Regions from separate parts of the Curtobacterium sp. MCBD17_035 genome, predicted to be linked through region 1. Evidence: predicted binding sites of a transcription regulator. Region 1 holds the regulator's gene; the other holds the start of a gene.
The links. Region 1 encodes HrcA, which represses chaperone genes, less so after heat shock. Its sites were predicted from a motif close to TTNGCACTCGNNNNNNNCGAGTGCNAA; they were not measured.
Positions count from the first base shown of each region.

Region 1 (14,988 bases):
GCCGACCAGGGCACCACGCCGTCGACGCCGATCTCGGTCGCCGCCTGGACCGCCATCTCGTCACGGCCGCCCTTCGCGAGTGCCTGGACGAGCACGAGCCGTGGCGAGCCTTCCGGTTCGACGTCCACGGACCGGACCGCGAGCGTCAGCGCGTCGCGGCCGACCTCCGCCACCGCGCCGCTGACGACGGTGCCCCGGCCGTCCCCGATCCGCAGCGCCTCGCCCTGGCGGATCCGCGCGACCGTGACGGCGTGCCGACCCTCGGCGCCGTCGAGCGACACGACGTCGCCGGGCCGGACGCCGGCGAGGTCGTCGACCAGGTACAGGGACGCCACGGATCAGAAGGTGAAGAAGCGGTCACGGAGCTTGCCGAAGAGCCCCTGCTGGAACCGGGCGAGCTGCGGCGCCGGCGCCTTCCGGGACTTGGCGAGTTGTTCGACGAGACCGCGTTCCTTGTGCGAGAGCTTCGTCGGCGTGACGACCTGGACGCCGACGCGCAGGTCGCCCCGACCCCCACCGCGCAGTCGCGTCACCCCGCGGTCCTTGATCGTCAGGATGTCGGCGCTCTGCACCCCCGGCCGGATCTCGAGCTCGACCGGCCCGTCGAGCCCGTCGATGGTCGTCGTCGTGCCGAGGATCGCGTCGGTCATCTGCACCTCGAGTGTCGCGAGGAGGTCGTCGCCGTCGCGGCTGTACACGTCGTGGTGCCGCACCTTGACCTCGAGGTACAGGTCGCCCGAGGGTCCGCCCGCCGGCCCGACCTCGCCCTGACCGGGCATCTGCAGCCGCAGACCGGAGTCGACGCCCGCGGGGATGTCGACGGGGAGCGTCCGGCGGGCGCGAACGCGGCCCTGGCCCTGGCAGGTCGGGCACGGGTTCGGGATCACGGTCCCGTACCCGCGGCAGGTGCCGCAGGGCGCGCTCGTGACCACGTTGCCGAGGAGCGACCGGACGGTCCGTTGCACGTGCCCGGTGCCCCCGCAGATGTCGCAGGTCACCGGGTGGGTCCCGGGCGCGCTGCACGAGCCGCCGCAGGTCTCGCACAGCACGGCCGTGTCGACCTCGATGTCCTTGTGCGTGCCGAACACGACCTCCTCGAGGTCGACCTCGACACGCAGCAGGGCGTCCTGGCCACGCTCGGCGCGCGACCGCGGCCCGGTGCCGCGCGCACCGAATCCGCCACCGCCACCACCGAAGAAGGCGTCGAAGATGTCGCCGAAGCCACCGGCTCCGCCGCCGAAGGTGCCGTCCTGCGGACCGGCGTCGTAGCGGCGCCGCTGCTCCGGGTCGCTGAGGACGTCGTAGGCGTGGGTGACGTCCTTGAACCGCTCTGCCGCCTCCGGGCTCGGGTTGACGTCCGGGTGGAGTTCCCGGGCCAGGCGTCGGTACGCCTTCTTGATGTCCGCGTCGGCGGCGTCGCGTGCGACGCCGAGGACCTCGTAGTGGTCTGCCACAGCACCTCAGTCTGTCGGAGTGGTCGGCGTCCGCCGCTCGGTGGTCCCGGTCCGGGACGACCGGCGGTCCGGACGGATGGTCAATTGTCGGCCAGGAGCCCCGAGAGGTACCTGGCCACCGCCCGGACGGCGGCCATGTTCGTGCCGTAGTCCATGCGGGTCGGGCCGAGCACGCCGAGCCGGGCGACCTCGCCCCCGGCCGCGGTGTACCCACCGGCCACGATGCTCGTCGCGTCGAGTCCCCCGGCGGTGCCGAGGTACGCGGCGTTCTCCTCGCCGATGCTCGCGGCGACGGCGACCGCGTCGAGCTGCATCTCGCCGAAGAGCCGGAGCAGGGTCACCTGTTCCTCGATCGCCTCGAGCACGGGGAACAGACCGCCGGCGAAGTCGTCCTCGCTCTTCGCGAGGTTCGCCGCACCCGCCATGACGAGCCGGTCCTGGCGGTTCGCGCGGACCTGCTCGACGAGTGCCGCGACCACGACGGCGGCGAGCCCCTGCAGCTCGGGGCGCACGCGTTCGGGGATGCCGAGCAGCACCCGGGGGACGTCCTGCAGCAGCAGCCCGACGGCCGCGGAGCCGAGCACGGCGCGGAGTTCGGTGAGGGCGTCGTCCTCGACGCGGAGATCGGTCTCGAGGATGCGCTGCTCGACGCGTGCGGTGTCCGTGATGAGCACGCTCATGAACCGGGTCTCACTGAGCCGGACGAATTCGACGTGCCGGACCCGCGCGCGGATCATCGAGGGGTACTGCACGAGCGCGACCTGGTTCGTGAGCTGGCTCAGCAGACGCACCGTGCGACCGAGGACCTCGTCGAGGTCGTTCGACCGCCCGAGGAAGGTCTCGATCGCGTGCCGTTGCGCGCTCGACAGCGGACGGGCCTCCGTCAGGTGGTTGACGAACACCCGGTAGCCCTTGTCGGTCGGCACCCGCCCCGACGACGTGTGCGGGGCGACGATGAGCTGTTCTTCCTCGAGGGCGGCCATGTCGTTCCGGATCGTCGCCGACGACACCCCGAAGGCGTGCCGCTCGACGATGGAGCGGGATCCGACGGGCTCGCGGGACGCGACGTAGTCGCGCACGATCGCCTTGAGCACCTCGAGACTGCGTTCCGACACCATGACGCGCCCTCCCTCCTGCCGCTCGTGCGCGATGTGCGTCCGGAGGGTCCAGCGGTGCTCGCACCGTCCGCTGTGCCACGGGGCTGGCACTCTCCGGGTCCGACTGCTGATCCTACGCCGAACCGCGGAGCGCCTGGGCCTCGAACCGGTCACAGCGAGCCGTTACGCTTCCGGCATGAGCACGACGCCGCCCTACGGACAGCAGCCGGACCCGCAGTGGGGACAGCAGTGGGGGCACTACCAGCCACCGCAGCCGATGCGCCCCGAGGACCAGCGCCTCTGGGCGACCCTCGTGCACGTCGGCGGGATCTTCTTCCAGTTCGTCGTCCCGCTGGTCGGGTACCTCGTGCTGCGCGACCGGGGACCGTTCGTCCGCGAGCACACGCGGGTCGCGTTGAACTTCCACATCACGATGGCGATCGCGTACGCGGTCGGCGTCATCACGTCGTGGCTCGGCATCGGCGTCCTCGTCCTGTTCGCCGTCGCCGTGATCCAGGTCGTGTTCGGCGTCATCGCGGCCGTGCGCGCCAACGCCGGGCAGTTCTACCGCTACCCGCTGAGCATCGAGTTCGTCCGCGCCTGACGACCACCGTCGGTCACCTGCCCGCGGACACGGCCGGGAGGCCCGCCAGCAGCCCGCCGCTCCCCCGGCGCTCCGTCAGTCCAACAGCTCCCGCACCACGGCGTCGGCCAGGAGGCGCCCGCGCAGCGTGAGGTCGAGCCTCCCGGACAGGGCGGCGCGGCCGTCGACGAGTCCGCGCGCGATGAGCCCGGCGACGCGCCCACGCGCCTCGGGACGGAGCTCCGCGGTGGCCAGCTCGCCGCGCACGCGCGCAGCGAGCAGGACGCGCTCGACGTACCGGGTCTCGTCGTCGAGCGTCTCGCGGCCGGCCGCCGGTGAGTCGCCCCCGAGCACGCGCGCGGCGTACGCGGCCGGGTGCTTGACGTTCCACCATCGGGTGCCGGCGACGGCCGAGTGCGCGCCCGGACCCACCCCCCACCAGTCGTGGCCCTTCCAGTAGGACAGGTTGTGGCGGCTCGCGTGCTCGGCACCGCGGGCCCAGTTCGAGACCTCGTACCAGCTGTACCCGGCGGCGCCGAGACGCGCGTCGGCCTCCTCGTACATGTCGGCGGCCAGGTCGTCGTCCGGCGCCGGCAGGAGCCCCTTTGCGACGGCACGCCCCATGGCCGTGCCGTCCTCGACGATGAGCGCGTAGGCCGACAGGTGGTCCGGCCCGTACCCGATCGCCGCGTCGAGCGAACGGCGCCAGTCGTCGAGTGACTCCCCCGGCGTCGAGTAGATGAGGTCGAGGCTGACGTCGAGCCCCTCCGCCCGCGCCGCGTCCACCACGAGCGGGACCCGCTCCGGGTCGTGCGTCCGGTCGAGCGTGGCGAGCACGTGGGGCACCGCGGACTGCATGCCGAAGCTCACGCGCGAGAACCCGCCGCGGCGCAGCGTCGCCAGGGACTCCGCGTCGACCGAGTCCGGGTTCGCCTCGGTCGTGACCTCGGCACCCGGGAGGATCCCCCAGGTGTCGTCGATCGCACGGAGGATCATCACGAGGTCGTCCGCCGGCAGCATCGTCGGGGTCCCACCGCCGAAGAACACCGTGGACACCGGCCGACGCGCGACGCCCGACCGGTCGAGGACGGACGCCGCGAACCGGATCTCCTGGACCGCGTGACCCGCGTAGTCGTCGCGCCGGACGCCCCGCAGCTCCGACGCGGTGTAGGTGTTGAAGTCGCAGTACCCGCAGCGGACACGGCAGAACGGCACGTGCACGTAGACGCCGAACGGGACGCCTCCCGCGTCCGCCGAGGGGACGATCAGGCCGTCCGCGGGGGCGGGATCGGCGATCGGCAGGGCGCTGGGCACGGACTCCATTGTCCCACCCTGCCGCCGTCCCCGGGTCACACCACCGGTCGCGCGGCCGGAACGGGGTCGCCATGATGGTCCCATGCACGACAGCACCACCTCCGGGAGCACGGACCCGGAACCCAGCGCCGACAGCGTCGTCGGCACCATCGTCCTCTGGGACGTCGACGGGACCCTCGTCGAGAACGCCGCCGTCCCCGGGAGCCTGTACCACCTCGCGCTCGAGCGCACCGTGGGCCGGGACCTCGAGCAGCTCGTCGGACACCAGCACGGCCGGACCGACGCCGGGATCATCCTCGAGGCCCTCCGCGCCCACGGGCTCGACCCGGAGCTGTCCGAGACCGTCCGCGGACACCTGCAACGCCTGTCCGAGGAGCGCTACCGGTCGGGTGAGCGGCGGACGCCCGCGCCGGGTGTGATGGCCCTGCTGCAACGCATGACCGATCGTGGCTGGCGCTCCGCGCTGCTCACCGGGAACTCCGCGGGTCGGGCTCGCCTCAAGCTCGCCAGCGCCGGGTTCGACCCGGACGCGTTCGACTGGGCGCACTCGTACTTCGGGGACGAGGACGTCGAGCGGCAGGCGCTGACGCGCCGGGCGGCCGCGGACCTCCGCGGGAACCGGGTGGTGGTCATCGGGGACACGCCCCGCGACGGCACCGCCGCCGACGCGGCGGGCATCCCGTTCATCGCGGTCGCCACCGGCGTGCACGACGTCGACGAGCTCGGCAGGACGAGCGCGGTCGCGGTCGTCGCGGACTGCGCGGAGGGTGCCGACACCCTGCTGGACGCCGTCGCCGCGCTCCGACCCCTGGTCTGAACGGCCCGACGCGCGATCGTCAGTCGGAACCGAGCAATGCCTGCAGGTAGGCCTGGGCGAGTCGCCGCTGCTGGCGTCGGAGGAACGGGCCGAGGAACCGCCACCCGCGCGACGACGGCTGCGAGAACTGCCGCACCTGCAGCCACACCGAGCCGTCCGTGGTGCGCTCGACGACGAAGGACTCCTCGCCCGACACCGGGTGCCCCTCGAGCGTGCCGTACGCGAAGCCCTTGCGGTCCGGTTCGTCGATCACCGAGACGACGCGGACCGGGGCGTGCACGACCCGCCCGTACGCGTGGATCGTCAGCGTCGCGGTCGTCCCCGCGGTCAGCAACGGCGTACCGTCCGGCGCGAACCGCTCGGTCGTCCCGCCGCCGATCGAGGCCGGTGTGACCGGACGACCCTCGTCGTCGAACTCGACGGGGGTGTAGCCGACCTCGTCGTCGTCGGGGACGTCCTCCACACGGACCCGGATGCCGCTGCGCTCTTGGATCTGCCAGGTCAGGGTCTGGACCCACGCCGTCTCGAACCGCTGGTCGCCGTGGCCGATGCGCGTGCGGGACTCGCTCGGCGTGAACCCCTCGGGCGGGTAGGTCATGAGGTCCGGCGCCTGGGTCGCCCCGACGGCGCCGTAGGTCAGGGCGGTGGGGCGGTGGCTGCCGCGGGTGCTCATCCGCCCATCGTACCGAGCGTGGGATCGTTCCCCCCGGCGAGGACCCGCAGGTAGCGCGCCGTCGTGCGCCGCGACTTCCACTGCACGAACGGCCAGAGCAGCGCCCACAGTCGGTTCGCCGGTCGTGAGAACGACCGCACGACGAGCCAGACCGTGTCATCGGGACGGTGCTCGACGAGGAACGCGACCTCGCCCGACTCGGGGTGCCCGCGACGGGTGCCGTAGGCGAAGCCGCCGCGGGTCTCCTCGTCGACCACGCGGACGGCGCGGACCGGCGCGTGGGTGGTGACGCCGTACGCGCGGATGTGCAGGACAGCACGGTCTCCGGCGCGGAGGCGCGGGTGCGGTCGCCCGGGTCGGGACGGGTCGCGCGGACCGTCCGGGTCCTCCCGGGCCTCCCGGTGGTCCCGGGCCTCCCGGTGGTCCTGGGTCTCCCGGTGGTCCTGGGTCTCCCGGTGGTCCTGGGTCTCCCGGTGGTCCTGGGTCTCCCGGACCTCCGGTTCCACCCGGATCCCGACGCGCTCCTGGATCTCCCAGCGGAGCACGGCGTCGACCGTGCGGTCGTGGCAGGCACGACCGCGCCCGATCCACGCGGCGTCCTGCCGCGCGCGGTACCCCGCTGACGGGGCCGTCACCAGGTCGGGGGCGAGCGATCCGCCCTCGGGCGCGTAGGTCAGGGCGTCGCGGTCAGCACCGGCACGTGCGGCGTGGGCGCTCCCCGGACCGTCGGCGGTCACTTCTTCTTGGCGTCCTTGGCCTCGGTGTCACCGGAGAGCGCAGCGATGAACGCCTCTTGCGGGACCTCGACGCGACCCACCATCTTCATGCGCTTCTTGCCCTCCTTCTGCTTCTCGAGGAGCTTGCGCTTGCGGGTGATGTCACCGCCGTAGCACTTCGCCAGGACGTCCTTGCGCATGGCACGGATCGATTCGCGCGCGATGATGCGCGCACCGATCGCGGCCTGGATCGGGACCTCGAACTGCTGCCGCGGGATGAGTTCGCGCAGGCGACCGGTCATGAGCACGCCGTACGCGTACGCCTTGTCCCGGTGGACGATCGCGCTGAAGGCGTCGACCTGGTCTCCCTGGAGCAGGATGTCCACCTTGACGAGGTCGGCCTCCTGGTCCCCCATGGGCTCGTAGTCGAGGCTCGCGTACCCCTGCGTGCGGCTCTTCAACTGGTCGAAGAAGTCGAACACGATCTCACCGAGCGGCATCGAGTACCGGAGCTCGACGCGGTCCTCGCCGAGGTACTCCATGCCGAGCATCGTGCCGCGGCGCGACTGGCACAGGTCCATGATCGCGCCCACGTAGTCCTTCGGCGCCAGGATCGCCGCGCGGACGACGGGCTCCTTGACGCTGGCGATCTTGCCCGACGGGAACTCCGACGGGTTCGTGACCTCGACGGTCTTCTTGTCCTCGGTCGTGACCTCGTAGACCACACTCGGCGCGGTGGTGATGAGGTCGAGTCCGAACTCGCGGGACAGCCGCTCCGTGATGATCTCGAGGTGCAACAGCCCGAGGAACCCGCAGCGGAACCCGAAGCCGAGCGCGACCGAGGTCTCGGGTTCGTAGACGAGTGCGGCGTCGGACAGCTTCAGTTTGTCGAGTGCCTCGCGCAGGTCCGGGTAATCGCTGCCGTCGATCGGGTACAGCCCCGAGAACACCATCGGCTTCGGGTCGGTGTACCCGGCCAGCGCCTGGGTGGCGGGCCTCGCGGCGCTCGTGACGGTGTCGCCGACCTTGGACTGCCGGACGTCCTTGACGCCGGTGATGAGGTACCCGACCTCGCCGACCGCCAGGCCCTTCGTCGGTACCGGCTCCGGGCTCGACACCCCGATCTCGAGGATCTCGTGGGTGGTGCGGGTCGACATCATCTGGATCTTCTCGCGGGGGCTGATCCGCCCGTCGACCATGCGCACGTAGGTGACGACACCGCGGTAGCTGTCGTAGACCGAGTCGAAGATCATCGCCCGCGGCTCGGCGTCCAGGCGACCGACCGGCGCCGGGATGCGTTCGACGACCCGGTCGAGCAGCTCCGCCACGCCCACGCCGGTCTTGCCGCTCACGCGCAGGACGTCGGCCGGGTCGCCGCCGATGAGCTGCGCCAGCTCGGCGGCGTACTTGTCCGGCTCCGCGGCGGGCAGGTCGATCTTGTTGAGGACCGGGATGATCTCGAGGTCGTTCTCGAGCGCGAGGTACAGGTTGGCCAGGGTCTGCGCCTCGATCCCCTGGGCGGCGTCGACGAGCAGGATCGCGCCCTCGCACGCGGCGAGCGACCGCGACACCTCGTACGAGAAGTCGACGTGGCCCGGAGTGTCGATCATGTTCAGGGCGAACGTCTGGCCGTCACGCTCCCACGGCATGCGCACGGCCTGCGACTTGATGGTGATCCCGCGCTCGCGCTCGATGTCCATCCGGTCGAGGTACTGCGCCCGCATCGCACGCTCCTCGACGACGCCGGTGATCTGCAGCATGCGGTCGGCCAGCGTCGACTTGCCGTGGTCGATGTGGGCGATGATGCAGAAGTTGCGGATCGCCCCGGCCGCCGTCGACGCGGGTTCGAGTGGTGCGGATGCTTGTGGGCTCACGGTTCCTCTGAGGTCGAGCGGTGGATCGGTCGATTGTTCCACGCGCAGCCGACCGATGCGGCCAGACCCGGCCGCGGCGACCGCGGCGAGGACGGGAGCGACCCTGCCGGCAGGGTCGTCAGCGCGGGTCCGGGAGACGACGGAGACCCTCGCGGAGCACCGCGGGGTCCGCGGCCAGGCACACGCGGATCCACCCCTCACCGGCCCTCCCGAACGCGCTACCCGGCGCCACCGCGACGCGCTCCGTCAGCAGGAACCGCTCCGCCCATGCCGCGACGTCCCCGTCGGTCGCGTGCGCGACGTCGATCCACAGGTAGAACGCGCCCTCGGGGTCGTTGTACGTGATGCCCTTCGCGTCGAGGACCTGTCGCGCCACCTCGAGGTTCGCGCGGTAGTGGTCACGGGCCTCCTGGACGGCCGAGTGGTCCCCGACGATGGCCGCGAGGGCCGCGAACTGGTCGGGTTCGGCGACACAGCTCACCGTGGCCTCCTGGACCGTCCGCATGGTCCCCGCCATGCCCCTCGGCGTGACGAGGTACCCGACGCGCACGCCGGTCATCGCGTACGTCTTGCTCAGGGAGAACACGCTGAACACCCGGTCGTCCTCGTCGAGGGACGCGGGACTGACGTGGCGCGCGCCGAACGTGAAGTACTCGTAGACCTCGTCACTGATGACCCAGAGGTCGTGCCGACGGGCGAAGGCGAGCAGCCGCTGCACGGTCTCCGCGCCGACCACCGACCCGAGCGGGTTCGACGGCGAGTTGAGCAGGAGCACGCGCGTGCGGTCGGTCACGCTCGCCTCGAGGGCGTCGAGGTCCGGCTCGAACCCGTGCGCCGGTGCAAGCTCGTACGGCACCGGGACCGCACCGAGCATGTGGGCGTTCATGGTGAAGGTCGTGTAGCCGGGGTCCGGCACGAGGACCTCGTCGCCCGGTGCGAGCAGCAGTGCCATCGCCTGGTGCAGGGCCTGGGTCGCCCCGACGGTCACCCAGACCTGCTCGATCTCGGCGTCGATCCGGTTCTCGCGGGACAGCTTCTCCTGGAGGGCCCGCCGCAGTGGCGCGATCCCGCCGTTCGGCGTGTAGTTGGTCCGGTCCTCGGTCCACGCGCGCCGCGCCGCGTCGCCGATGTGCCGGGCCACGGGCACGTCGGGCTCGCCGACCACGAGCATGATGGCGTCGTCGAGGAGCAGAGCCTGCTCGTAGATCCGCCGGATGCCGGAGTCGGGCACGGTGCTGATGTGCGGCGCGAGCGATGGCATGGCGCAACGCTAGTCGAGGGGTGGCGCGTTGATCGCTCCTCGTGGTCCTGGTAACATTGCTCGCTGGCTTGCGTGTTCCATCTCCCACAGGTGGAGCGCGATCCGCGATCGGACCCTCTATCCCTGTGATCGCGTTCACCCGTCCGAGACACACAGAAAGCAGAACCGCATGGCGAACATCAAGTCGCAGATGAAGCGCATCAAGACCAACCTGAAGGCCCAGGAGCGCAACAAGGCCTACAAGAGCGAGCTCAAGACGTACATCCGCCACACGAACGAGGCCATCGCCGCCGGCGACAAGGACAAGGCCGCCGCCGCCCTCGTCGTCGCGACGAAGAAGCTCGACAAGGCCGTGAGCAAGGGCGTCATCCACAAGAACCAGGCCGCGAACCGCAAGTCCGCGATCTCGAAGAAGGTCGCCGCGCTCTGATCTGAGCGCTGGCCGAGCCGCACCTCGCAGAACGCCCCCGACACCTCGGTGCCGGGGGCGTTCCGCGTGTCCGGCGCGGCGCAGCTCGGGCTTGGGGGTCAGCACGGCGCAGGGGTCGGCACTGCGCAGGGGTCCGCACTGCGCAGGGGTCGACACTGCGCAGGGGCCGCACTGCGCAGGGGTCGGCACCCGGCGGATCCGGCCTACGGGATCAGCACCCGGCGGACCATGCCCGGCCCGGTCAGGTCCCCTCACCGCGGCGGGCGATGACGCGGACCATCACCTCGAGCGCGTAGTGGGCGTCGCGGGACCCGCCCTTCACCGCCGTGTCGGCGGCCGCGATGCTGAGGATCGCGTTCGCGAGGCCGGCCTCGCTCCAGCCCTGGACGTCTCGCTGCGCCCGCTGCACCTGCCACGGTGCCAGCCCGAGCGCCGATGCCGCCTGCCCGCTCGACCCGCGGAAGGAACTGACCTTCGCCATCGTGCGGATCTTGCTCGCGAACGCCGCGACGATCGGCACGGGGGCCTCGCCGGTCGCCAGGGCGTGCCGGAGCTGCACGACGGCCGGCCCCGATCGACCGGCGAGCGCGATGTCGGCCACCTTGAAGGCGTTCGTCTCGACCCGGCCGCCGTAGTACCGGTCCACCGTCCGGTCCGTGATCTCCTGGTCGTCGTCGGCGAGCAGCTGACGACAGGCGGCAGCGAGTTCGGCGAGGTCGTCCGCGAACGCCGCGACGAGGGTGCGGACCGCGGACAGGCTGATCTTCCGGCGCGCGGCGCGGAACTCGGCCTGGACGAAGTCGATCCGGTCGGTCTCCTTCTTCAGTTCGTCGCACTGGACCTCGATCCCGCCGCCAGTGCCACCACGGATCGCGTCGAGCAGTTTCTTCCCGCGGACGCCGCCGCCATGCCGGAGCACGAGCGTGACGTCGTCGGCCGGGGCCTGGAGGTAGGAGAGGGTCTCGGTGATGAACGCGTCCGTGCACTTCTCGACCTGGACGACGCGCAGGAGGCGGGGTTCGCCGAACAGCGAGGGGCTGGCGAGGGTCGCGAGCAGCCCAGGCGCGTACTGGTCGGCCTCGAGATCGTGGACCTCGAGTGCGGGGTCCTCGGCGAGCAGGAGATCGCGCAGCGAGGTGATCGCTCGTTCGGCGAGGAAGGTCTCGGGTCCCGTCACGAGGACGACCGGTGCCGGCCGGATCGCCGACCACGGGACCTGGTCGATCGCCGCGGCTGCGCGCGCTGGTCTCTTCGCCGCCATGGTGTGCCTCCCGCTCGGGACGTTGGTGGACCCGACCGTGCCCGACCCGGTCCACGCCGGGCTCCGACCCGACCGACCTCCAGCAGTGTACGGGCGACGGGCGACACCCCCGCAGTGGGATCGCCTCGGTCGGGCCGCTCGCGCCAGACGCGGAGGTCGCCGCCCGACGCCGAGAGCACGACCGTGCCGTTCTGATCGGTGCGGAGCGCCGCCGTGCCCGCTGCCTCCAACATCGCGAGCGCGCGGTCGGTGGGATGCCCGTAGGGGTTGTCGGCACCCACGCTCACGATGCCCACCCGAGCCGACACCGCTCGGTACAGCGCCGGGTCCTGGTCGGCGGAGCCGTGGTGCGCGACCTTGACGACGTCGACGGGCGGCCAGCCTCCGGCTGCCGTCACCATGGCGAGCAGCCGTCGCTGCGCCGCCTCGCCGAGGTCGCCGAGGAACAGCGACGACAGGCAGTCGGAGCAACGCCGGGACGGCTCGAACAGGACCGTGACGCTCGCGTCGTTCCCGCCCTCGGTGGTCGACGGAGGGGGCCACACCACCCGCCACGGCAGATCCCCGAGCGTGCCGGCGGTGCCTGCGCCCGCCGTGACCACGTCGGCACCCGCGCGCCGCAGGGTGGCGACGACGTCGGCGTCCGCCGCGCGGCCGAGCGGGCCGACGAGGGCGGTCCCGACGCGGTCGGCTACCACCCCGACCGCACCCACGTGGTCGCGGTCGTAGTGCGAGGCCACGAAGAGGTCGATCCGGTCGATCCCCAGCAGGTCGAGGCAGCGCTCGAGCCGCTCCGGCTCGTCGCCCGTGTCGACGAGCGCGACCGCGTCGTCCCGCCGCACCAGGACCGCGTCGCCCTGGCCGACGTCGCAGGCCGCGAGCGACCAGTCGGCGGGGACGCTCCCCCGGACGACGGCGTCGGGCACGACGACGACCGAGACGCCGATCACCCCGACCACCACCGCCGCGGCCACGGGGACCGCCCGTGCAGCACGGCGCACGAACACGGCCGCCACGACCGCCGCGCTCACCAGTGCGGCCGTCGCGGCGCCGAACGGGCCGGCCGGCCAGGGGACGACCGCGAACGGGAGTGCCGCGGCCGCCCGCGCGACGACGGCGATGACCGCGGCGGGTGCCCACGCGGCGGCCGCGAGGAACCAGGCACCGGTCGACCAGATGGGCGCGAGCGCGCACGCCGCCAGCCCGAGGACGGTCGCGACGGGAGCCAACGGCTCCGTGACCAGGTTCGTGAGCACGGCGTACGTCGGGATGGACGGTGCGAGCACCACGGTGACGGGCCAGCACGCGGCCTGCGCCGCGACCGGTACCGCGAGCGACGCCGCGACGACGGGTCCGAGTCGTCCGGCGAGACGCGACGCCAGGACCGGGGCGACCACCACGACCCCCGCGGTGGCCAGGACGGAGAGCGCGAACCCGAAGGACCGGGCGAGCCACGGGTCGACGACGAGCATGCCGATGGTCGCCAGCGCCACGAGCGGTGCGCCCTGCACGGGTCGTCCACGCAGGTGCACGACGAGCACGACGACCGCCATGATCGTCGCGCGCACGATGCTCGGATCCGGTCGCACGAGCAGGACGAATGCGCCGAGCACGACGACCGAAACCACGACACGCGCCAGCCGCGGGGCGCGTGCGGCCCGGCCGACGAGCATCACGAGTCCGACGAGCACCGCGCAGTTCGAGCCGGAGACGGCGGTGAGGTGCGTCAGTGCGGTCACCTCCATCGCATCCGCGGTCCGGTCGTCGATACCGCTCCGGTCCCCGATCGCGAGCCCGCGCAGCAGGCCGGCTCCGGGGCCGGGCAGTCTCCCGGTGACCTCGGCGAACGCGCGCCGGGCGGTCGTGCTGGCGAGGAGCAGCGCCGCGGGAGCGTGGACGACCTCGGGGTCGCCCCGGATGAAGAGCAGGACGGACGCGGTCGCACCCGGCGTCCCGGCGACCAGCTCCGCGTGCACACGCACCGTGGCACCCGCGACGAGTGGGACGGCGACGTCGCTGGCACCGGGGTCGTGCTCCGTCGAGCCCGGCTCCGCGAGGACCACGCGGGCAGGGACGCGGAGGCCGGTGGTCGTGATCGTCTCGCCACCCGCGCGGTGCTCCATCCGGACGAGGCGCCCGGGGACCGTTCGCTCGCCCGGTTCGCCGTCGCGCTCGAGCACGACCTCGGCGACCACGGCCGCCCCGTCGTCGATCGCTCGGATGGCTTCCGGACGCCGCACGGCGTCACGCACGTCGACGGCGACCGCGACGAGGGCCACGAGCAGCAGGGTGGGCGCGACGAGGCCGACGACGCCGAGCGGTCCGCTGTGCGCTCGGGGTGGGCCCGTCCGCCCGCGACGGACCACCCGGAGGACGACCAGGACCGCTGTGGCCGCGGCGACTCCCGCGGCCATGGCGACCGGGACCGCGTGCCCGGGACTGGCGACCAGGACCACCGCGACCACCCAGGCCACGGCCACCGGCACGACGAGCCGGAGATCGGGACGTGGCGCACCGAGCGACGTCACACCCGCACCCGGTCCCGGAGGTCCGCGAAGGTCGCGTCACCGATCCCGCTGACGTCGAGCAGGTCCTCGACGCTCGAGAACCGACCGTGCTCGGTCCGCCACGCGACGATCCGGTCGGCGAGCGCCGGTCCGATGCCGGGCAGGGTCTCCAGGGCGGTGGCATCGGCGGTGTTGAGGTCCACCAGGGTCGGGCCCTCCCCACCATCGACGGACGCACTCCCGCCCCCCACGACGGGTCCCGGGGCCTCGGGGACGTCGTCCTCGCCGTCACGCGGCACGTACAGTTGCTCGCCGTCCACCAGTGGCCGGGCGAGGTTCACCCGGCTCAGGTCTGCGTGGTCGGCCGCCCCGCCGGCCTCGGTGACCGCGTCGTCGACGCGGGCACCGACCGGGAGCTCGACGAGGCCCGGCGTGGCGACGGCCCCGAGCACGTGGACGACGACGGTCGCGGGCGTCGCCGCTGGGGGGACCACTCCCGTGGACGCCGTGGCGGGCGCCGACACCGAGACCGCATCGGCGGAGCGCTGGACCGTCGTGGCGTGGTCGGTCAGTGCGCCCACCGCCAACAGCACGAGTGCCACGACCGTCACGGCGATGGCGGCGACCACGAGGGCGCGCGGCCGGATCCACGTGCGGACCGATGCGGTGTCGTCGAACTCGTCTCCCGTCATGCTCCGACGCTAGGGGCGCTCCCGAAGCCGAACGGCCCCGCCGGTGCGTCCTGTGTCGGGACGCCCCAGCGGGGCCGTTGTGGAGGAGTGGGCGCGGAGGGCAGTCAGCCCCGGATCGCGATGTTGACCAGCTTCGGCGCGCGGACGATCACCTTGACGATCTCGCGCTCACCGATGAACCGCTGCACCGATGCGGAGGACCGGGCCAGCGCCTCCAGGGCGTCCGCGTCGATCGACGGCGGCACCTCGAACGTGTCGCGCACCTTGCCGTTGACCTGCACGACCGCCGTGACGCTCTCCTGCACGAGC
Region 1 is NZ_CP126279.1:1,331,009-1,345,996, reverse strand. Features, by position in the region: gene DEI93_RS06400 (16S rRNA (uracil(1498)-N(3))-methyltransferase) at 1-335, opposite strand, end outside; gene dnaJ (molecular chaperone DnaJ) at 339-1,454, opposite strand; gene hrcA (heat-inducible transcriptional repressor HrcA) at 1,535-2,572, opposite strand; gene DEI93_RS06385 (DUF4870 domain-containing protein) at 2,748-3,155, shown strand; gene hemW (radical SAM family heme chaperone HemW) at 3,231-4,448, opposite strand; gene DEI93_RS06375 (HAD family hydrolase) at 4,531-5,265, shown strand; gene DEI93_RS06370 (DUF1990 domain-containing protein) at 5,285-5,938, opposite strand; gene DEI93_RS06365 (DUF1990 domain-containing protein) at 5,935-6,675, opposite strand; gene lepA (translation elongation factor 4) at 6,672-8,528, opposite strand; gene DEI93_RS06355 (pyridoxal phosphate-dependent aminotransferase) at 8,647-9,789, opposite strand; gene rpsT (30S ribosomal protein S20) at 9,959-10,219, shown strand; gene holA (DNA polymerase III subunit delta) at 10,461-11,480, opposite strand; gene DEI93_RS06340 (ComEC/Rec2 family competence protein) at 11,393-14,008, opposite strand; gene DEI93_RS06335 (ComEA family DNA-binding protein) at 14,005-14,679, opposite strand; gene leuS (leucine--tRNA ligase) at 14,784-14,988, opposite strand, start outside.

Region 2 (14,988 bases), 1.7 Mb from region 1:
GCCGCTGACACCGCGGCTGACGGACACCGCGGACGCGGCTGATCGGGGCCGGCAGCGGGACTCGAACCCGCAACCCCCGTATTACAAGTACGGTGCGCTACCAATTGCGCCATGCCGGCTGGCCCGCCAAGTGTACCGACGAGCCGCGGTGTCGCGGCGGAGGTCAGTCCGCCGCGGGGGAGAACCCGAGCGAGATCGAGTTCATGCAGTACCGGTCGCCGGTCGGGGTGCCGAAACCGTCCGGGAACACGTGCCCGAGGTGCGAACCGCAGCTCGCGCAGCGGACCTCGGTGCGCACCATGCCGAGCGTGCGGTCCTCGATGAGCTGCACGGCCTCGGGGCGCACCGACTCGTAGAACGACGGCCACCCGCAGCCCGAGTCGAACTTGGTGCCGCTCTTGAACAGCTCCGCACCGCACGCCGCACAGGTGTAGACGCCGGCGCGCTCCTCGTCGAGCAGCTCACCCGTCCACGGGCGCTCGGTCGCGGCCTGCCGCAGCACGGCGTACTGCTGCGGGTCGAGTTCCTCACGCCACTCGGCGTCGGTCTTCTCCACGTTGTATGCCATGGGTTCCTCCTCGTCGTGACCGCACTCGTGACGCGGTCATGTCATTAAACTCGCACCGATGACCGAGCATTCCGTCCACCGTGGCCGGTGGGACGCCCTGACGACGGACGACCTCTACGCCGTCGTCCGCCTGCGCAACCGGGTGTTCGCGCTCGAGCAGCGCGTGACGGCCGAGGACTTCGACGGCCGGGACCGCGAACCGGAGACGGAACACTGGTGGGTCCCCGGCGAGGACGGCGTCGCCCGCGCCTACCTGCGCTGCATCCGGCCCGCCGCGGACGAGGTCCAGCCGGCCGTCGACCTGCCCGCGACCCGGGTCATCGGCCGCGTGGCCACGGCCGTCGAGCACCGCGGACAGGGGCTCGCGCGTCGGCTCGTCGACGCCGTGCTCGCCGCCCACCCGGAGGAGGCCTTCCTCCTCCACGCGCAGGAGTACGTCGCCGGCCTGTACGCCGCCGCCGGGTTCGTGCCGTTCGGCGAACCCTACGTCGAGGCGGGCATCCGCCACGTGGGGATGTACCGCGCAGCGGCGGTCGGGGACGACGCTGTCCGCTGACGCGCCGGGCCGCGCGGAGCCCCCGCACCAGCCGGAGCCGGACGGCCCCGAGGCCACCCGCCGCCGCTACCGTCACCACGCCGAGCGCATGGCGACCGCCTCGCCGACCTCCGCCCGCTGGGCGGCGTCGATCGCCGGTGACGCCGCCGCCGTCGACCTGCTGATCCGCGTCGCCCCGACCAAGCGGCAGCCCGAGCTGCTCTTCGCCGTCGCCCGACGCCTGGGCGCCGACCCGACCGACCGGGAGGCCCTCCTCCGGCTCGTCCGCGACGCCCCCGACCGGCTGCTCGCCGAGCTCGCCGTGTCCACGACGCAGACGAACGACCCCCGACGCATGGCGCCGGTCGTCCCCGTGCTCGCGGGCATCCCGGGGCCGCTCGCGCTCCTCGAGGTGGGGGTGAGCGCCGGCCTCTGCATCGTCCCGGACCACGCCACCGTCGACGTCGACGAGCTCGACGACACCGTCCGCGTCGCCGAGGCCGCGCGCGAGCCGGAGATCCCGCTCCGGTTCCAGATGCGTCCGGGACCCGCCGCTCCGTCCGCCGGGAGGCGCGGTGCGGGCCGATCCCGTGCCTCCCGGCCGTCGACGGGTGACGCCGGGAGCCGGGCCGACGGGACGGGGCCGCGCCGGCCCTCCCAGCTCGACGTGGTGGCGCGGGTCGGGCTCGATCCGGCGCCGATCGACCTGCGGTTCCCCGGGGCGTTCGACCGGCTCGTCGAGTCCGTCCCCGTCGAGGCGACCGACCGTGTCGCGCTCATGCGGCGGGCCGCCGACGCCGTGCGGGCCGACCAGTACACCGCCGTCCGCGGGACCGCCCCGGACGACCTCGACCGCGCGATCGACCTGCTGCCGCGCGGGGCGACGCCCGTCGTGCTCACGCTCGGCACGCTCGTCTACCTGCCGGGCTCGGAGCGGCAGCGCGTCGTCGAGCGGCTCCGGGACCGCGGGGTCCGCTGGGTGGCGATGGAGCGGACGGGGTCGCTCCACGACGTCGCCGCGACCCTGCCGCCCGTGGGGGAACTCGCCGAGCGGGGCATCGACCTCGCCGCTCCGTCGGCCTTCGCCACGGTCTCGCTCGACGGGGTCGCCCTGGCGCTCGCCGACGCCCACGGCACGACCGTCACGCCCCTCGGCGCGGACCCGTCCTGGACGCTCGGCGCACCGACGGCCTGATCGGTGTCTTTCCGACCTGCCAGGGCCATGCCAGGGTCCGGCGTGGATGCCGCCCTAGCATGACCGGAGGCCAGCCGACCGGCGAGCCATCCGACCAGGAGGACCGACGTGACCGGATCCCGGACCGACTCCGATCTCTCGGAGCTCGCACGGAGCATCCTCACGTTCGAGCACGATCGGACGCGGCACGACCGGACGAAGGAAGCCGACATCCGCGTCCGCTTCGACATGTCGCCGGCCCGCTACTATCAGGTGCTCAACCGCGTGATCGACTCTCCGGCCGCGCTCGCCTACGATCCGCAGCTCGTGACGCGACTGCAGCGACTGCGCCGGGCACGGACCAGTGCCCGCGCCGCGCGGTCCTTCGCACCGCCTCGCGCCGACCGTGAAGGGCCCGCAGGACAGCCATGACGAGATACCCCCGAGACCGATTCGACGACGTCGCCGACGGCCCGAGGGTCGGGGCACACCGCGGTCTCCCGAGGCGCGGCCGTGGCTGGATCCTGGTGGCCTGGTCCGCGCTCGCCTGCGCCGTGCTCGTCGCGATCGGCATCGTCGTGCTCGAGGTCGCCAACAACAGCACGCAGTTCACCGACCCCGGGACGACCAGGTCGTCCGCGTCCGCGTCGGCCACGAGCGGAGCGTCGTCCTCGTCGACGACGGCCGCCACCGCCGCGCCGAGCGACCAGCCGAAGACCATGACGCTCACGGTGCTCAACGGGACCTCCACCGCCGGACTCGCCGCCACCGGCACCGCGACGCTCGAGAACGCGGGTTGGGTCGTCGCGAGCGACGGCAACGCCGGGTCCCAGGACGCCTCGCAGACGATCGTCTACTACCAGACGGATGCCGAGGCGGCGATCGCGCGCGGGATCGTCAAGACGCTCGGCGTCGGAACCGTCGCCAAGTCGTCGGCGTTCCCGAACGCGGCCGTCACCGTGGTGCTCGGCGCCGATTACGCCGGCTGACTAGCGACGGGCGTTCCGCCCCACTCGTCGTGCCGTTTGTTGCACGTTTGTTTCGGGCATGTTGAGTTCCGTCGGCCGGGATGAAGAAGTTGGTCCGCACCTCTTGTCGGCGGCGCGTCCGCCGATACGATCTGGAATTGGTCACCCCAGTGATCCGAGGGCGACACCGTGCCGGTGCCTCCACCGCGAAGACCCGGGTGAGGCAGGTATGCGCTCGGACCCGGCGGTCGCGGACCGGTCGCGCCGTCGTCAGTGGCAATGCAACACCGCAGGGAGCAAGAGAATGGCCAACGGCACCGTCAAGTGGTTCAACGCCGAGAAGGGCTACGGGTTCATCACCGTCGACGGCGGGGGGCAGGACGTCTTCGTCCACTACTCCGCGATCGACATGAACGGCTACAAGGTCCTCGAAGAAGGGCAGGCGGTCACCTTCGACGTCGGCACCGGTTCGAAGGGTCCGCAGGCCGAGTCCGTCCGACCGGCCTGACCTCGGTCGCCGGTCCGCCGGCGACGGTCGTCGACCGCCACGCGTCCGAGCGCGTCGTCCCCGATGGGGCGGCGCGCTCGTCGTCGTGTGGAGGGGGCCCCGGTGGTGGGCCCCCGACCGCGACTCCGGTGGTGGGGCCCCGACCGGGACCCCGGTGGTGGGGTCCGATGTCGGACGATGGCGGGCCTCCCGGTCCGCGTCCCCGGAACGCGGCATGCCGCGTGAGGTCGCTGTGTTGCACTCGACAGGTGCGAGTGCCAGAATCAGTTGGCACTCAGTTGTACCGAGTGCCAAGACCATTGCGACGTCCGGGAGGGACGAGGAACACACATGGCTAAGATCATTGCTTTCGACGAGGAGGCCCGTCGCGGCCTCGAGCGCGGCCTCAACACGCTGGCCGACGCCGTGAAGGTGACGCTCGGCCCGCGCGGCCGCAACGTCGTCCTCGAGAAGAAGTGGGGCGCCCCCACGATCACCAACGACGGTGTCTCCATCGCCAAGGAGATCGAGCTCGACGACCCCTACGAGAAGATCGGCGCCGAGCTGGTCAAGGAGGTCGCCAAGAAGACCGACGACGTCGCGGGTGACGGCACCACCACCGCCACGGTCCTCGCGCAGGCGCTGGTCCGTGAGGGCCTCCGCAACGTCGCCGCCGGCGCCGACCCGATCAGCCTCAAGAAGGGCATCGAGAAGGCCGTCGCGGCCGTCTCCGCCGCGCTCCTCGAGAACGCCAAGGAGATCGAGACCAAGGACCAGATCGCCGCCACGGCGTCGATCTCGGCCGCCGACAGCACGATCGGTGAGCTCATCGCCGAGGCGATCGACAAGGTCGGCAAGGAGGGCGTCGTCACCGTCGAGGAGTCCAACACCTTCGGCACCGAGCTCGAGCTGACCGAGGGCATGCGCTTCGACAAGGGCTACCTGTCGCAGTACTTCGTCACGGACCCGGAGCGCCAGGAGGCCGTCTTCGAGGACCCGTACATCCTCATCGTCAACTCGAAGATCTCGAACATCAAGGACCTGCTCCCGGTGGTCGACAAGGTCATCCAGTCGGGCAAGCAGCTCCTCATCATCGCCGAGGACGTCGACGGCGAGGCCCTGGCCACGCTCGTCGTGAACAAGATCCGCGGCATCTTCAAGTCCGTCGCCGTCAAGGCTCCGGGCTTCGGTGACCGCCGCAAGGCCATGCTGCAGGACATCGCGATCCTCACCGGTGGCCAGGTCATCTCCGAAGAGGTCGGCCTCAGCCTCGAGAACGCGACGCTCGACCTCCTCGGCCGTGCCCGCAAGGTCGTCATCACCAAGGACGAGACCACGATCGTCGAGGGCGCTGGGGACTCCGAGCAGATCGCCGGCCGCGTCCGCCAGATCCGCGGCGAGATCGAGTCGACCGACTCGGACTACGACCGCGAGAAGCTCCAGGAGCGCCTCGCCAAGCTCGCCGGTGGCGTCGCCGTCATCAAGGCCGGTGCCGCGACCGAGGTCGAGCTCAAGGAGCGCAAGCACCGCATCGAGGACGCCGTCCGCAACGCGAAGGCCGCCGTCGAGGAGGGCATCGTCGCCGGTGGTGGTGTCGCCCTCATCCAGGCCGGCAAGACCGCGCTCGAGGGCCTCAAGCTCACGGGTGACGAGGCGACCGGCGCGAACATCGTCCGCGTCGCGATCGACGCGCCGCTCAAGCAGATCGCGCTGAACGCCGGTCTCGAGCCGGGCGTCGTCGCCGCGAAGGTGCGCGAGCTCGAGTCGGGCTGGGGCCTCAACGCCGCGACGGGTGAGTACGTCGACCTCGTCGCTGCGGGCATCATCGACCCGGCGAAGGTCACGCGCTCGGCGCTGCAGAACGCCGCGTCGATCGCCGGTCTCTTCCTCACCACCGAGGCCGTCGTCGCCGACAAGCCCGAGAAGTCGGCGCCGGTTCCGGCCGACCCGACGGGTGGCATGGACTTCTGATCCACGCCTGACGGCTCCGAACGGGCCGCTCTCCTCCGGGAGGGCGGCCCGTTCGCCGTTCCTCCCTCCTCTCCCTCCGCCGAGATCGCACTTGTTGCCGGTTTGACCCACCGCACACCGGCAACGACTGCGATCTCGGCGGAGGGGGAGTCGGGCCAGGTGTCCGGTCCTCCACCGGGGGAGCCGGGCAGCGGCCGTCCACAGGTCGGGCGCGCACGTGCTCCGCGTTGCGGTACGGCCGGGAGGCTCGGCGCATGACGCGCACGCCGGCCCGCCTCCCGGATCCTTTCCTCGGTCAGGCCTTCGACACGGCTGATGCGGTCCGGAACGGGGTCACTCCGGGTCGGCTCCGTCGGGAGGACCTCGCCGCGCCGACCCGAGGCGTGCGGGTCCCTGCCGAGCTGGACCTGGCGGACCTCTCGGCACGGGTCGCCGCGTTCGGCCTCGTCCTCGGTGAACGGCATCACTTCAGCCACACCACCGCCCTCGCCCTCTGGGAGCTCCCACTGCCGCCCTGGGTCGTTTCCGACGCGACCGTGCACGTGAGCACGGTGGGGGACGGACCGGTCATGCGCCGCACCGGGGTGGTAGGCCATCGCGTCTCGCCACCGTTCGCCGATGTGGTGACGTGTGCGGGCCTCCCGGCCAGCAGCCCGGTGGCGGCGTGGTGCGAGAGTGCGGGCCTGTTGGCCGAACGTGACCTGGTGGTGATCGGGGACCACCTGGTCGCGCGGGCGCTCGCCGATCCGGAGCAACTCGAGCGCCGGAGTCGTGAGCGGCGGTCCCGGTGGGCACGGCGGCTCCGGGCCGCGGCCCATCGCGTGCGGCTCGGGTCGGAGTCCCCGATGGAGACGCTCATCCGACTCGTCATCGTCGACGCGGGATTCCCGGAGCCCCAGCTCAACATCGACGTGCACAGCCCCGCCGGTCGATTCCTCGGACGCGTCGACCTCGCCTACCCGGACCTCCGGATCGGAGTCGAGTACGACGGCGAGCACCACCGGACGGATCGTGCCACGTGGCAGCACGATGCGACCCGGTCGAACGGCTTCGTGTCCGCCGGATGGCTGATCCTGCACGTCACCGCACGTGACGTTGCCGACCCGACGGCGTTCCTCCTGCGACTGTCGGACGTGTTCCGCACCCGGGTGTCATCACCGCTGCCGTGAGATCGCAGTCGTTGCCGCTCTGATGGACCTCAGAACGGCAACGACTGCGATCTCGCCAGAGGGGTCAGGGGGTGGGGGCGACGTAGTCGCGCGGGAGGAGGGGGAGCCACACGCGGAAGGTCGCACCACCGCCCGGGGTGTCGAACACCTCGACCTCGCCGTGGTGCGCCGCCACGATGCCGGACACGATCGCGAGCCCGAGGCCCGAGCCGCCGGTGTCCCGAGCGCGCGAGGTGTCGGCGCGCCAGAACCGCTGGAAGATCTTCTCGCGGATCTGCGGCGGGATGCCCTCACCGTGGTCGATCACGTCGAGGTGCGCCATGCCCCGGGCCTCGTCCACGCCGATCCCGATCTCGATGGGGTCGTCCTGCGGCGTGAACCGCATGGCGTTGCCCATGAGGTTCGTCACGACCTGACGGATCTTGTTCTCCTCGGCGAGGACGACCGGCGGTCGCACGGGCAGGACGACGGTCGGCAGCGGGGCCGTGGTCGGCGCGGCCGGGCCCGACTCGATGCCGACGGGACGACCACGACGTGCGCGCAGCCGGGCGAGCGTCTGCCCCGCGAAGGCGATCGGCCCGGTGACGTTCGACGGCGGCGAGGTCGGGGACTGTCCGTTCCGCGCTCCGGGTGCCGCAGGACCGACCCACTGCGGCACGACCTGCGGGACGTTCTCGCCGGTGACGGAGTCGGCGAGCAGGACCTGGATCTCGCGGTCGGGGTTCGACGCCATCGTGTCGAGCGCCGAGTCCCGCGCGATGGCGACGAGGTCGACCGGCCCGAGCTCGAGCGGCTTCGACTCGTCGATGCGGGCGAGCTGCAGGAGGTCCTGCACGAGGAGCCCCATGCGCTGGGCCTCCTTCTCGATGCGCTCCATCGCCTGGGCGACGTCCTCTTCTTTCCGGAGGGCCCCCATCCGGTACAGCTCGGCGTACCCCCGCAGGGACACGAGCGGGGTCCGCAGCTCGTGCGATGCGTCACCGACGAAGCGGCGCATCTGCTCGATCGTGCGTTGGCGGTCCTCGAACGCCGAGTCGATGCGCTCGAGCATGACGTTGAGGGAGTGGTTGAGGCGACCGACCTCGGTGTTCGGGGTGTCCGCACCGAGGCGTTGCGAGAAGTCCCCCGCGGCGAAGCGTGCGGCCGTGGCCTCGACGTCCCGCAGGGGGTCGAACGTGGCGGTGACGAGCAGCTGGGTGAGCATGCCGCCGAGCAGGACGACCGAGATGCCGAACCCGAGGAAGATCACCGTGAACCGCGCGATGGTCGAGTCGGTGCCCTGGCTCGAGACGGCCGCGACGATCGTGTAGTGGTTGCCGGCGGCGTCGGTGGTGGGCGACGTCATCGCGAGGGCACGCCACTCGTGCTGGCCCTTGTCGTCGACCACACTGAACGGGTGGTCGTCGTCGACGTGCGAGCTGCCCACGACCCCGCCGAGATCCGGCGTGTAGTCGCTCTTCGTGTGACAGGCGATGCCGCCGTCGGGCTTGAGCACGGCGATGTAGGCCGCGCTCTGCAGGGTGACGTTGATCTGGCAGTAGCCTTCGACGCTCGTCAGCTTCTGGCCGTTCAGCGAGGTCTTCGTCGCTTGGACGTCGTTGTCGAGCTGCTTCATCAGGTAGGTGCTGAGCACCGTCATGGTGCCGAGCCCCGCGACGAGCAGCCCGAGGGTCACCAGGAGGACGGTGATCCCGGTGATCTTGGTCCGGAGCGAGATCTCGTTCCACCAGCGGGCGAGGCGTGTGTGCATGCTGCGATCACAGTAATCGGCGCGACCCAGCTGCTGCTGGGATCGCGCCGATGACCTGCTGGATCAGGACGCCTTGGCGGCCTTGAGCATGTACCCGAAGCCGCGCTTGGTCTGGATGACCGGCTCGGCCGAGTACTGGTCGAGCTTGCGGCGCAGGTACGAGATGTAGGACTCGACGATGCCGGCGTCGCCGTTGAAGTCGTACTCCCACACGTGGTCGAGGATCTGGGCCTTCGACAGCACCCGGTTCGGGTTGAGCATGAGGTAGCGGAGCAGCTTGAACTCGGTGGGTGAGAGCTCGATCTGCGCCTCGCCGATGCTGACCTCGTGCGTGTCCTGGTCCATCGTCAGCTCACCGGCGCGGATGATCGCGTCTTCTTCGTCGTTCATGGTGCGCCGGAGGATCGCCTTGATGCGGGCGACGATCTCGTCGAGCGAGAAGGGCTTGGTCACGTAGTCGTCGCCGCCGACGGTGAGTCCCGTGATCTTGTCCTCGGTGTCGTCCTTGGCGGTGAGGAACAGGATCGGCGACGTGTAGCCCGACGACCGGAGGCGCTTGGTCACGCCGAACCCGTTCATGTCGGGGAGCATGACGTCGAGGATGATGAGGTCCGGCTCTTCCTCGAGCACGGCGGAGATCGCCTGCGCACCGTTGCCCACCGCGCGGACGGCGAAGCCCGCGAACCGGAGCGAGGTGGTGAGGAGGTCGCGGATGTTCGGCTCGTCGTCGACGATGAGGATCTTCGGTCCGTCGGTCATGTGACCCAGTATCTGGTCGTGGCCTCTGGGTTGCCTGGGAACGGATGGGACGCTGTCTGACAGGACGGCGGGATTTCCTGGTGCAGACGTCGAGGGGGCGACGAGTGTCCGGATCTGCTCACGCGGCCGCTAGGGAATCGGCGTCGAGGATCGTGTACGCGTACCCCTGCTCGGCCAGGAACCGCTGCCGGTTCTGCGCGAAGTCCTGGTCGACGGTGTCCCGCGTGACGAGTGTGTAGAAGGACGCCGGGAGGCCGTCCTTGTTCGGGCGGAGCAGCCGACCGAGCCGCTGGGCCTCCTCCTGCCGTGAGCCGAAGGAGCCCGACACCTGGATCGCCACCGTCGCGTCCGGCAGATCGACCGAGAAGTTCGCGACCTTGGACACCACGAGCACGTCGATCGTGCCCTCGCGGAACGCCTGGTACAGCCGTTCGCGCTCGTCGATCGGGGTCGCCCCGGTGATCTCGGCCGCGTCGAGCTGCGCCGCGAGTTCGTCGAGCTGGTCGATGTACTGCCCGATCACCAGGATCTGCTCGCCGCGGTGCTTCTCGATGAGGTCGCGCACGACCGGGGTCTTGGCCGGCGAGGTCGCGGCGAGCCGGTACCGGTCGTCGTCCGTGGAGGCCGCGTACTCGAGGCGGTCCTCGTGGGGCAGGTCGATCCGCACCTCGTAGCACTCGGCGGGGGAGATGTACCCCTGCGCCTCGATCTCCTTCCACGGCGCGTCGTACCGCTTCGGCCCGATGAGCGAGAACACGTCGCCTTCGCGGCCGTCCTCGCGCACGAGCGTCGCCGTGAGTCCGAGGCGCCGTCGCGCCTGGAGGTCCGCGGTCAGCTTGAACACCGGCGCGGGCAGCAGGTGGACCTCGTCGTAGACGATGAGGCCCCAGTCGAGGGCGTCGAGCAGGGACAGGTGCGTGTACACGCCCTTCCGCCGCGCGGTGAGGATCTGGTACGTCGCGATCGTGACCGGCCGGACCTCCTTGACGCTCCCGGAGTACTCGCCGATCTCGTCCGGGGTGAGCGACGTGCGGCGGAGGAGTTCGTCGCGCCACTGCCGCGCCGAGACCGTGTTCGTGACGAGGATGAGCGTCGTCGCCTTGGCGGTGGCCATCGCGCCCGCGCCGACCAGGGTCTTGCCCGCACCACAGGGCAGCACCACGACACCGGACCCCTGGGCGAAGAAGCTCTTGACCGCGTCCTCCTGGTACGCGCGGAGGTGCCACTCGGTCTCGTCGAGGTCGATCCGGTGCGGTTGTCCGGGCGTGTACCCGGCGAGGTCGTCGGCAGGCCAGCCGATCTTGACGAGCTCCTGTTTGACCTGGCCGCGCGCCCACTGCTCGAGCTCGACGGCGGTGTCCGACCGGCGGGCGCCGAGCAGCGGGGCGATCCGCTTCGAGCGGGTGACCTCGGCGAGGATCGACGGGTCCGATGCGGTGAGGACCAGCCTCGGCTGCTGCTCCAGCTCCTCCGTCGCGTCGTTCGCGATCGCCGGCGCGTCCGCCGGGTCCTCGCGGCGGATGACGAGACGGCCGTAGCGGCTGACGGTGTCACGGATGTCGACGACGACGCTCTGCGGCACCGGGAACTTGGCGAACCGCTCGAGCGTGTCGATCATCGCGTCGGCGTCGTGACCCGCGGCGCGGGCGTTCCACAGCCCGAGGCGGGTGATGCGGTAGGTGTGGACGTGTTCGGGGGCGCGCTCGAGCTCGGCGAACACCGCGAGTTCGTGTCGCGCGTCCTCGGCCTCGGGATGCGCCACCTCGAGCAGCACGGTCCGGTCGCTCTGGACGATGAGTGGCCCGTTCATGACCGTCGAGCCTAGCCGCGCCGCGGACGAGACGTCCGGGTCGGTCGGTCAGGCGACGTGCTCGACCGCGACCACGAGGGACAGGGGAAGGGTCCGCTCGACGTCGGCGTGCGTGTCGCGGCCCCGGATCCGGCCACCGCTCACCGACGTCGGCACGATCGTGAACGGGGCCTCGGTGCCGTCGGGCATCCGCACGACGACGCGCACGGCCACCTTGCCGCGCACGGCCAGGTCGATCTGCCGTCCCATCCACTCCTGCGCGGGCTCCTGGTCGCCTCGTCGGGTCGCGGTGCGGAGGCGCTCCACGAGCTCGCGCGCCTGCTCCTCGGGTGTGCGCGCGGTCCGGCGACGAACGGGAGGCCCGGCCGCGTCCGCCACGCGGGCGGCGGGAGCGAGGACGGCCGGGTACCGCTGGTCCTCGAGCGCGGAGACCACGGACGAGGGCGGGTAGGGGCTGACGAGCACCGTGGGGGACCGCCGGGCCCAGGCGAGTGAGCGAAGTTCGGCGTCGACGGACACCAGGTCGAGCTGCTCGGCGGGACCCCGAACCACGCTGCCCCGCTCAGCGGCGCGGTCGACGACGATGCTGCCGGCACGGGCGCTGACCTGCTCCACCAGGTAACGGACCGGCTGGGGCACGTCGGCCGCAGAGAGTCGGCCGAGCGTGTCCAGGACCGCGGCTCCGTCGTACCCCTCGAGCAGTGCGCGGCGGACGCTGTCCTCGGAGATCCGGTAGCGGCTCGCGAGTCCCGGTGCCTCGACGTCGGCCACGGTGCGGAGTGCCGCGTCGTCGGCCGGTTCGAGCGGGCCGGGGGCGATGACGGTGAGGTCGTTCTGCAGGTACACCCCCGGCACGGTCGACGGCAGGTCGGCGGCGGCGTGGTCGATCGCCGGGGCGTCGTCGGTGGTCCGCGCCGCGAACAGGACGCGCCCCGTCGCGGTGACCACGCCGTCGACCGTGATGCCGAGGGCCTCTGCGGTCCCTGCGCTCCGCACGAGCTCCGCGGGGAGCCACTCCGCGCCGCCGGGATAGGCCCAGCGTCCGAGGGCATCGAGCCCGCGCCAGTCGTCCGCGGCGAGGGCGAGGACCTCGACCACCGGATCACTCAGCGTCGCCCGCCACCGGACCACGAGCTCGACCCACCGGAGGGGCCAGGGCGCCACGAGCCAGCCGCGACCGTCGTCGGTGACGGTCCACGTCGGGCTCGTGGGATCGACGAGCGCGGTCTCGGCGAGCAGGGCCAGCAGGTCCGGGACCCGCACCGGGTCGGCCGCGGCGCGCTCGCCGAGGTGCCGCGCGAGCGGCGCCCCGATCCCGCCCTTCGCGAGCTCGTGCACCTCGTCCGCGGCGACCGCGCGGACCAGTTCGGCGAGTGACGTCAGCGTCGCGAACGCCGTCTCGGCGGCGACCCCGCGCACCCGGTCGACGTCCTGCGGGACGGGGGTCGGGCCTCCCGGCCGGGGAGCGTCGTCCGGTCGTAACTCCGGATGCTCGGCGAGTCGCGCGGCGACCGCGTCGTCCAGCTCTGCTCCGTCGGTGAGGCCGAGTGCCACGGCGGGCGCGAGTGCCGCGTGGTCCGCGTCGGCGGGGTGCTGGAGGGCGGCGAGCGTCGCGCGCGGGAGTCGTGCCAGCGCACGGTCGATGACGTCGGGCGTCCGGAGGGCGTCCGCGAGGTCGAAGAAGTCGGCCACGGCCGACGGGCCATGTGCGGCGAGGGCCGCGCCCGGCAGGCGCCGCGCGGCGACGAGCGCGACGAGGTCGTCGTCGGGCATGGCCCGCAGTCGGGCGGCGAGGGCGGCTGCCGTCGTCATCGTCGTGTCCGTCCGCCCCGGAGCGGGGTCAGCGCGCGTCGTCCCGGTTCTCGCGTGCCCGCTTGGTCCAGTTGACCGCGAGCAGCGCGATGATGAGCAGCAGCCCGATCGGGAAGCCGATGAGCGGGAAGGCCTCGACCGTCGGCCAGATGCCCGTGCCGGGGATGGACCCGACCGTGAGCCACGCCACGATGAGCACGAGGAAGCACACGAGTGCGACCGCGATGATCCCCGCGATCATGTACATCAGAATGCGTTCGATACGATTGGCCACCGGGGGCTCGGGCGTCTGCGGGCGCTCCGGGGTCCTGGTCGACTGCGCAGGGCCGGTGGCCTGCGTCCGAACGGGACGCTGTCGCGCGGTTGATCGGGTCTTGGCCACCGGCTCAGGATAGTCGACACAGGATGATCGACAAGGAACGCCGTCCGCGGACACCGCGGACGTCAGATCGAGGAGTGCAGTCATGCCGACCGGCAAGGTCAAGTTCTACGACGAGCAGAAGGGGTTCGGCTTCATCACGGGCGATGACGGCGACCAGGTCTTCCTGCACGCGTCGGCGCTCCCGTCCGGGGTCACCACCGTCAAGGCCGGAGCGCGTCTGGAGTACGGCGTCGTCGCGGGCAAGCGTGGCTCGCAGGCGCTGTCGGTCCGCGTGCTCGAGGAGGGTCCGAGCCTCGCGAAGATCAACCGGCGCTCGGCCGACGACATGGCCGTCATCGTGGAGGACCTGGTGAAGGAGCTCGACCGCATCAGCGGCGACCTGCGCCACGGCCACTACCCGAAGAACGGGTCGCGGACGGCGGCCATCCTCCGCCACGTCGCCGACCAGCTGGACGCCTGACCGTGATCGAGGACCCGACTGGGCTCGCGCGTACCGCGCTGCTCGAGGTCACGCCCGAGGACACCGTCGGAGCGGTCGTCGGCACCGTGGACGAGGGCAACGGCGTCGTGTCCGTGCTGTTCGCCAACACGATGCCCGGCTACCCCGGATGGCGCTGGACCGTCAGCTTGGCGCAGGTCGACGGCGAGGACCCCACCGTGCTCGAGGTCGAGCTGATGCCCGGCGACGGCTCGCTGCTCGCGCCCGACTGGGTGCCGTGGTCGGAGCGGCTCGCCGAGTACCGGGCGACGCAAGAGGGCGATGCGGACGCCGAGGCCGGCGACGGGGAGGACCTGGGCTCGGACGAGGACGACTCCGACGACGACCCTGACGAGGACGACGACGAGGACGAGTCGGACGAGGACGACGACGACGACGCGGACGAGGACGACGAGGACCTGCTCGACGACGACGAGGACGACTCCGACGAGGACGACGACCTGGGCGACGACGCGTTCGACGGCGTGGACGTCGAGGAGGCCATCGCCGTCGTCGAAGGTGACGAGGACGACGGGGACGACTCGGACGAGGACGACTCGGACGGGGACGACTCGGACGAGGACGACTCGGACGAGGACGACGAGCCTGACGAGGACGACGACGCGGACGACGACGACTCTGACGCGGACGACTCCGACGACGACGCAGGTCGCACCAGCGCTGGGCATGGCGAGGCGGCGGACGAGGCGGAGTGACGCCGGGCCTCCCGGCCGGATCGGACGCTGTGGCGACCTGTGGCCGGGAGGCGCACGACGGCCCCCGGGATCGGATCCCGGGGGCCGTCGTCGTCCGTCGTGCGGCCGTCAGCCGCGCAGCGCGGCCACCGTGTAGTCGATGGCCTTGATGAGCTGACGGACGTCGTCGGGGTCGATCGCGGTGAACGTCGCGATGCGGAGCTGGTTGCGGCCGAGCTTGCGGTACGGCTCCGTGTCGACGATGCCGTTCTGCCGGAGCGCGGCGCTGACGGCCTTGGCGTCGATCGCGTCGTCGAGGTCGATGGTGGCGACGACCTGCGACCGGTGTGCCGGGTCGGCGACGAACGGCGTGGCGTAGTCGACGGACTCGGCCCACTCGTAGAGCGCGTTCGACGACTCCTTGGTGCGG
Region 2 is NZ_CP126279.1:2,986,361-3,001,348, reverse strand. Features, by position in the region: gene DEI93_RS14110 (glycoside hydrolase family 25 domain-containing protein) at 1-8, shown strand, start outside; tRNA gene DEI93_RS14105 (tRNA-Thr) at 47-119, opposite strand; gene msrB (peptide-methionine (R)-S-oxide reductase MsrB) at 164-568, opposite strand; gene DEI93_RS14095 (GNAT family N-acetyltransferase) at 627-1,124, shown strand; gene DEI93_RS14090 (DUF2332 family protein) at 1,114-2,298, shown strand; gene DEI93_RS14085 (DUF3263 domain-containing protein) at 2,407-2,709, shown strand; gene DEI93_RS14080 (LytR C-terminal domain-containing protein) at 2,706-3,266, shown strand; gene DEI93_RS14075 (cold-shock protein) at 3,550-3,753, shown strand; gene groL (chaperonin GroEL) at 4,084-5,703, shown strand; gene DEI93_RS14065 (endonuclease domain-containing protein) at 5,958-6,872, shown strand; gene DEI93_RS14060 (sensor histidine kinase) at 6,937-8,622, opposite strand; gene DEI93_RS14055 (response regulator transcription factor) at 8,686-9,381, opposite strand; gene DEI93_RS14050 (DNA repair helicase XPB) at 9,500-11,191, opposite strand; gene DEI93_RS14045 (helicase-associated domain-containing protein) at 11,240-13,003, opposite strand; gene DEI93_RS14040 (hypothetical protein) at 13,032-13,250, opposite strand; gene DEI93_RS14035 (cold-shock protein) at 13,468-13,845, shown strand; gene DEI93_RS14030 (DUF3027 domain-containing protein) at 13,848-14,579, shown strand; gene serC (phosphoserine transaminase) at 14,688-14,988, opposite strand, start outside.
Region 2: groL (chaperonin GroEL) is a predicted target of HrcA. The motif match lies at 4,021-4,047, and genes of this name have one in related genera.